Aquabacterium sp. OR-4: one gene and its partner. The protein of the gene in region 1 interacts with the protein of each later gene in a pairwise test. Links are inferred from orthologs where the notes say so. Each region holds a gene or a part of one and is shown on either strand. Other genes may lie near its edges.

The links. Proteins that work in one complex are often made in the same cells at the same time.
Region 2: the proteins of ileS (region 1) and N4G63_RS00295 interact in binary tests that used the Escherichia coli proteins (3 or more experiments, as listed by UniProt). The link is inferred for Aquabacterium sp. OR-4 from one-to-one orthologs.

Annotation. Positions count from the first base shown.
Region 1 is NZ_JAOCQD020000002.1:1,681,460-1,685,935, reverse strand. The notes cover bases 489-3,883. They hold ileS (isoleucine--tRNA ligase), read right to left. Parts: upstream 3,554-3,883; coding sequence 689-3,553; downstream 489-688. Other genes in these bases: N4G63_RS19580 (branched-chain amino acid ABC transporter substrate-binding protein), read left to right, coding at 489-610. Also shown: more of N4G63_RS19580, read left to right, coding at 1-488; N4G63_RS19570 (PEP-CTERM sorting domain-containing protein), read left to right, coding at 4,220-4,384. UniProt on the Escherichia coli protein: Catalyzes the attachment of isoleucine to tRNA(Ile). As IleRS can inadvertently accommodate and process structurally similar amino acids such as valine, to avoid such errors it has two additional distinct tRNA(Ile)-dependent editing activities.
Region 2 is NZ_JAOCQD020000001.1:68,965-72,154, reverse strand. Bases 353-3,190 are described here. They hold N4G63_RS00295 (HyaD/HybD family hydrogenase maturation endopeptidase), read left to right. Parts: upstream 353-1,336; coding sequence 1,337-2,044; downstream 2,045-3,190. Other genes in these bases: N4G63_RS00280 (hydrogenase expression/formation protein), read left to right, coding at 3,064-3,190; N4G63_RS00285 (thioredoxin domain-containing protein), read left to right, coding at 2,475-2,981; N4G63_RS00290 (HypC/HybG/HupF family hydrogenase formation chaperone), read left to right, coding at 2,051-2,359; N4G63_RS00300 (HigA family addiction module antitoxin), read left to right, coding at 911-1,282; cybH (Ni/Fe-hydrogenase, b-type cytochrome subunit), read left to right, coding at 353-869. Outside these bases: more of cybH, read left to right, coding at 138-352.

The sequences.
Region 1 (4,476 bases):
CGGCCGTGTGAAAGACTTCGCGCCCTACCTCAGCAAGGTGAAGGCCAGCGGCGCCGACACGCTGATCACCGGCAACTGGGGCCAGGACATGACCCTGCTGCTGCGCGCCGCGGCAGACGCCGGCATGAACCTGCGCTACTACAACCACAGCGCCGGGGCCTTTCCCGGCACCGTCACGGCCATGAGCCTGGCCAAGCTGGGCCAGCTGACCTGGGTGGCCGAGTGGCACCCGGGCCAGGCCGACACGCCCCGGGTGGACGCCCTGGCCAAGGCCTTCAAGGCCAAGACCGGCAAGGACTTTCTGGCACCCCGCATCGAGATGACGCCGCGCTTCGTGGCCGCCGCCATCGAGAAGGCCAAGTCGCTGGAGCCGATCAAGATCGCCCGCGCGATGGAAGACCTGAGCTTTGACACCAGCGTGGGCCCGGTGCGCATGCGCGCCGAAGACCACCAGCTGCTGCTGCCCCAGGTGGTGAACACCATCGCGCCGGTCGACGGCAAGGCGGTGAAGGCCGGCTACGAGGGCACGAACTGGGGCTTTCGCACCGATGCCAGCTACAGCGGCAACGAGCTGGCGCAGGGCACGGAGTGCAAGATGGTCCGGCCCTGAGCCTGGTCGCCCGGCCATGAAAAAGGGCCACCGCGGGTGGCCCAATTCTGTGCAGCCGGCCGAAGGCCGCTGGTGGCCTCAGGCCACCGTGCGCACCTCGCCCGCACCATGCAGGTTGCTGGTGCAGCGGCCGCACAGCGTGGGGTGGGCGCTGTCGTGGCCCACGTCGTCGCGCCAGTGCCAGCAGCGCTCGCACTTGGTGGCCGTGCTGGGCGTTACCGTGATCGCCAGTTCGGGCGCTTCGGCCAGTTGCGCCACTGAGGTGATGAACACGAACTTCAGATCCTCGCCCAGGCTGGCCAGCAGCGCGTGGGTTTCGGGCGGTGCGGCCACGGTCACATTGGCCTGCAGCGACGAGCCCACGCCGCCGGCGGTGCGCACCGCCTCGATGGCCTTGTTGGCCGCGTCGCGCACCTCGCGCACGGCGGACCACTTGGCCAGCAGCGCGGCATCGGGCGTGGCGCCCACGTCGGCAAAGTTCCAGTAGGTCTGCAGGAAGATGCTGCCCTGGCCGGGGGCAAAGATGGCCCAGGCTTCTTCGGCGGTGAAGCTGCAGAACGGCGCCATCCAGCGCAGCATGGCCTGCGTGATCTGCCACAGCGCGGTCTGCGCGCTGCGGCGCGCCAGGCTCTTGGGTGCGGTGGTGTAGAGGCGGTCCTTCAGCACATCGAGGTAGAACGCGCCCAGGTCTTCCGAGCAGTACACCTGCAGCTTGGACACGACGGGGTGGAACTCGTACACCTCGTAGTGCTTCAGGATCTCGGCCTGGAACTCGGCCGCACGGGCCAGTGCGAAGCGGTCGATCTCCAGCAGTTGATCGGCCGGCACGGCGTCCGCCTTCGGATCGAAGTCGCTCACATTGGCCAGCAGAAAGCGCAGCGTGTTGCGGATGCGGCGGTAGGCGTCCACCACGCGGGCCAGGATCTTGTCGTCGCCGGCGATGTCGCCCGAGTAGTCGCTGGCCGCCACCCACAGGCGGATGATCTCGCCGCCCAGCTTCTGGCTCACCGCCTGCGGCTCGATGCCGTTGCCCAGGCTCTTGCTCATCTTGCGGCCCTGGCTGTCCACGGTGAAGCCGTGGGTCAGCAGGCCGCGGTAGGGCGCGCGGCCGTAGATGGCGCAGGCCAGCAAGAGCGAGCTGTGGAACCAGCCGCGATGCTGGTCATGGCCTTCCAGGTACAGGTCGGCCTCGGGGCCGACATCGTGGTGGCCCAGGCTGCCGCCGGTGTTGGCATGGGTGCCGCGCAGCACATGCCAGAAGGTGGAGCCCGAGTCGAACCACACCTCGAGGATGTCGCTGCTCTTGCTGTAGTGCGGCGCGTCGGCGGCGCCCAGGATGTCTTCGGCCGTGGCGCGGCTCCAGGCCTCGATGCCGCCCTGCTCGACGATGCCGGCCGCCTGGTCCAGGATCTCCATCGTGCGCGGGTGCAGTTCGCCGGTCTCCTTGTGCAGGAAGAACGGCACCGGCACACCCCAGCTGCGCTGGCGGCTGATGCACCAGTCGGGCCGGTTGGCGATCATGTCGCGCAGCCTGGCCTTGCCGTTCTCGGGATAGAACTGGGTGTGGTCGATGGCGTCCAGCGCCATCTGGCGCAGGGTTTTGGGCGCCTTGTCCTGGGTGAACACGCCCTCGCCCTCGTCCATGCGCACAAACCACTGCGCCGCGGCGCGGTAGATCACCGGGCTCTTGTGGCGCCAGCAGTGCGGGTAGCTGTGGGTGATGGTCTCGGTGGCCATCAGGCGGCCGGCGTTCTTCAGCGCCTCCAGGATGACCGGCACGGCCTTCCAGATCTGCTGGCCGCCAAACAGCGGGAAGTCGGCCGCATACACGCCGTTGCCGCCCACCGGGTTCAGGATGTCGTCGACGCCCATGCCGTTGGCGCGGCAGGAGTTGAAGTCGTCCACGCCGTAGGCCGGCGACGAATGCACGATGCCGGTGCCATCGTCGGCGGTCGCGTAATCAGCCAGGTAGACGGGCGACAGGCGGTCATAGCCAGCGTCCACCTCGGCCAGCGGGTGGCGGAAGTTCAGGCCGCCCAGCTTCTCTCCCAGCGCGGTGGCCAGCACCGTGCCGCCGATGCCGTAACGTGCCAGACACTTGTCCACCAGGCTGGCGGCCAGCACCAGCAGGCCGCGCTCGGTGTCGACCAGCGCGTACTCGAGCGCCGGGTTGAGGTTCAAGGCCTGGTTGGCCGGGATGGTCCAGGCCGTGGTGGTCCAGATCACCACGAATGCAGGTTTGTCGATTTTTGCCAGACCAAATGCCGCCGCGAGTTTCTCGGGCTCGGCGCTGGGGAATGCAACATCCAGCGTCTGGCTTTTCTTGTCGGCATATTCGATTTCGAATTCGGCCAGCGACGATCCGCAATCAAAACACCAATAAACCGGTTTCAGGCCGCGGTAGACAAAACCCCGTTCAATCACGCGCTTGAAAGCGCGGATTTCTCCGGCCTCGTTGGCGAAATCCATCGTGCGATAAGGTTTCTTCCAGTCGCCCAAAACCCCCAGGCGCTGGAAATCCAGCATTTGCTGGCCAATTTGCTCGGTGGCGTAGGCGCGGCTCTTGGCCTGCATGTCGTCGCGGCTGAGCGTGCGGCCATGCTTTTTCTCGATGGCGTTCTCGATCGGTAGGCCGTGGCAGTCCCAGCCCGGCACGTACTGCGCATCAAAGCCGGCCAGCTGCCGCGCCTTGACGATCATGTCCTTGAGCACCTTGTTCACCGCATGGCCCATGTGGATCTGGCCGTTGGCATAGGGCGGGCCGTCGTGCAGGATGAACTTGGGCGCGTTGCAGCGCGCATCGCGCAGGCGCTGGTACAGGCCGTCGTCGTTCCACTGCTTCACCCAGCCCGGCTCGCGCTTGGGCAGGTCGCCACGCATCGGAAACGGGGTGTCGGGCAGGTTCAGCGTGGCACGGTAGTCCGGGGTGGTGGCGTCGGTCATGGCGGGCTGGCGCCGGCGGGGCGGCGCGTGGGCAATCGGGCGGAGAGGCGGGCCTGCGCCTGGAGTGGCGGCGCGGCCGGGCGGGTGGCGCAGCGGCTGTATGCCGCGCCGGGCGTCAACGCACTGCGCGTCGAATTCGGTCGCGCGTGGTCTGGCGGCGCGTCGCAGCGTAGACGCGGGCAACCAAGGCGGACGGGGCATGCATCGTGACATTGTACGGGCGGGGTGCTGCGCAGAACCCGCGCGGGCGCCGCGCGCCCCCGTGCCGCCGTCGCCGTGGGCAGGCGCCAAGGCCGTTTGGCGGGCGCGCGCGGCGGCGGGCACGGCTTCTGTCAGGCGCAGCACGCCAGGCATTCGGCGGGTGCTGTCATGCGCCGGCAGCGCAAACGATTCACGATCTGGCCAGTTTGACAACGCGCCACCATTGCCTGTTTCCGCCCGATGTGAAAACGTGTCGACCTTGTTGGGGGACAGGTTGTTGTCGGGAAACCTTACAGCGGCGAATGGAGGTCTTCGGCGCTGAACCCTAAGTGCTTGATCTGGAAGAACGGGCCTTCAGTGGCACAAAATTTGCTGAAAATGAAGGTTCGTGCGGAAGTGTGAACAAGCGCACGTCCGGTAAAACGGGCGCTGCGTAACAAGGTTTTTCATTTGGCTGGAGTGAACATGAAGTCGGTTTTCAAGTTTGTTGGTGCCGTCGCGGCCGGTGCATTTGCAATGGCTGGCAGCGCTCACGCCGCGCTGCAACTCGTGCCGGAGCCGGGCTCGATCGCCCTGGTGGGCCTGGCCGTTGGCGCCCTGGTTGTCGCCACGCGCAGCCGCAAGAAGTGATGTGGTCCGCGCGCCGGCACGTGCTTCACGTGCCGGTGGCGCGGTCCTGACGGCAGTCCGCGCGAGCGGGCTGCCGGCTTGATCGGCCGGTC
Region 2 (3,190 bases), on another replicon or contig:
CCCATGCCGACTGGCTGCTGGGCCTGCTGGCCCTGGCCGGCGTGGGCTGGCTGCTGTGGCGCCTGATCCGCGACCACGACGACACCCCCGCCGCTGACACCCCGGCCCCCGCCCCCGTCGACAGGAGACACACGCGCATGAGCACTTCCGCAACGCCGGATCTGGCATCGGCCACGGGGGTCGACGACGACGCCGTGGCGCATGGCAGCCCCCTCCGCTCGGTCTATGTGTACGAGGCGCCGGTGCGCCTGTGGCACTGGATCAACGCCCTGTGCATCACCGTGCTGGCCATCACCGGCTACTTCATCGGCCAGCCGCTGCCCACCCAGCCGGGCGAGGCCAGCGCCAACTACCTGATGGGCTACATCCGCTTTGCGCACTTTGCCGCCGCCTACCTGTTCGTCGTGGGGCTGCTGGGCCGCATCTACTGGGCCCTGGTGGGCAACCACCATGCGCGCGAGCTGTTCACGCTGCCGATCTTCACGCCGGCCTACTGGCGCGAGGTGCGCACCATGCTCAAGTGGTATGCGTTCCTGATTCCGCAGCCCAGCCAGTATGTGGGCCACAACCCGCTGGCGCGCATGGCCATGTTCTTCGGCTTCTTCCTGTTCTCGGTGTTCATGGTGTTCACCGGCTTCGCGCTGTACGGCGAAGGCGCGCAGGCCGGCTCGTGGCAGGAGCGCCTGTTCGGCTGGGTGATCCCTCTGATGGGCCAGAGCCAGGACGTGCACACCTGGCACCGCATGGGCATGTGGGGCATGCTGATCTTCATCACCGTGCATGTCTACGCCGCCGTCCGCGAAGACATCATGGGCCGCCAGAGCATCGTCAGCACGATGGTCTCGGGCCACCGCACCTTCAAGCGCTGAGCCGGCACCCGGACAGCGCCTGACTTGACCGGACGCTGAAGATGCGCGCCTCGATGCTTCACCCCAGCGGTGTGCCGCGCCGCGCGCCGGTGCATCCGGGGCGCTTTCTGCAGCGCTATGTGCTGGCGCCGATGGCCATCAGCCAGAGCGAGGCCGCGCGGCGCCTGGGCATCAGCCGGCGCCGCGTCAACGAGATCGTGATGGGCCACCGCGCGATGTCGCCCGACACCGCCATCCGCTGCGCCCTGGCGTTCGGCCTGGCCGCCGACGAGTGGCTGGCGCTGCAGGCGCAGTGGGACAGCTACCACGCCTGGAAGCAGCTGCGCCGCCGCCTGGCCCCGGCCACGGCAGCCCACCCGGCACGGCCCGCGGCGCCGTCGCGGCGCCAGGCCCCCGCCCGCTGCGCGGCCTGAGCCGCGCAGCGGGCACTCCCCCCTTCCTCTCCTTTCGCCGACACGTTCACCGCCATGCCTGCCGCCGCCTCTGAAACCGCCTGCCACCCCACCCGTAACACGCCCGCGGCGCGTGCCGACGACAGCATCGTGGTGCTGGGCATCGGCAACGTGCTGTGGGCCGACGAAGGTTTCGGCGTGCGCGCCGTCGAGGCGCTGGACGCGCGCTGGCGCTTTGCCCCGAACGTGCAGCTGGTCGACGGCGGCACCCAGGGCCTGTACCTGATCCAGCATGTGCAGGCCGCGCGCCGGCTGCTGATCCTCGACGCCATCGACTACGGCCTGCCGCCCGGCACGCTCAAGCGGGTGGAGAACGACGAGGTGCCGCGCTTTCTCGGCGCCAAGAAGATGAGCCTGCACCAGACCGGCTTCCAGGAGGTGCTGGCGCTGGCCCGCCTGACCGGCAACTACCCCGACGAGGTGCTGCTGATCGGCTGCCAGCCCGAGGAGCTGGACGACTATGGCGGCAGCCTGCGCCCGGTGGTCAAGGCCGCGCTCGACGAGGCCTTGCAGCAGGCCGTGCAGCGCCTGCGCGAGTGGGGCGCCGAGCCGCAGCCGCGCGAGACCCCGCCGGCCGCCGACGACGCGGTGTGCGTGCCCACGCTGGCGCTGGGCGCCTACGAGGCCGGCCGCCCGGCCGAGGCCCAGGCCTGCCGCATCGGCGACGAGCGTTTCATGGTCAGCGCCGCGGCGGCGGCGGCCCTGATCGCCAGCCAGGGCTGAGCGGCCATGTGCATCGGCATGCCCATGCAGGTGCTGGCCACGCGCGAAGGCTTTGCGCAGGTGGCCGGCCGTGGCGAGCAGCGCGAGGTGAACACCGCGCTGGTCGGCCCGGTGCAGCCGGGCGACTGGCTGCTGGTGTTTCTGGACACCGCACGCGAGTGCATCGACGCCGCACGCGCCGCCGAGGTGGACGCCACGCTCGACCTGGTGCAGGCCGCGATGGCCGGCGTCGCACCCGATCCGCTGCGCGAGCCCGGCTTCAGCCTGCCCTCGGCGATGACCGCCGAGCAGCTGGCGGCGCTGGCCGGTGGCTGAGCCCGGCGCCCACCCACAACCGCCACCCACGCCGGCCATCCGCACCCGTCATCTGCACCCGTCATCCGCAGCGCCACCCACCCACCCACCCACCACCCATCCACCCACCGCCACCATGAGCACCGACACCCTGGACACCCCCACCACCGCCGACGACCCCACCCAAGGCGCCGCGCCACTGGTGCAGCGCCTGGTCAGCCAGCATGGCGCGCGCTGGGTTGGTCGCGGCCAGCTCGAGGCCTTTCTGGCCGAGCCCGGCGACCGCGTGCTGTTTTTCCACGGCGACCCGGTGCGCTTTCCCGAGGTGGTCGATGTGGCCGTGGTGCTGCCCGAGCTGCAGCGCGCGGTGAACGACGGCCGGCCCGGTGGCCGCTTCCAGGTGGGCGTCGTGCCGCGTGCCGACGAAGACGCGCTGGCCGCCCGCTTCGACGTGCAGCGCTGGCCGTCGCTGCTGTTCCTGCGCGACGGGCGCTACGTCACCGTGGTGGCCGGCATGCTCGACTGGACCGACTACGTGGCCCGCGTGCGCGAGGCCCTGGCCCTGCCCACCACGCGCACGCCGGGCGTCGGCATCCGCGTGGCGCGGGCCGATGCGCCGGCCGATGCCGGCGGCTGCCACTGAGCGCCCGCCTGCCCACCTTCAACCGGAGAAGCCGAATGAAACCGCAAGTGCCGAGCAACGCCCAGCGCGCCGGGGGCCAGCCATGAAGCCCTTTCCGATCCCGGTGATCGCCGACCTGCCGCTGGGCATCGGCAGCCACACCGAAGACGAGACGCTCGACTACATCAGCATGCCGCAGGGCATGTCCACCTACCGCGCGCCGCCCCTGC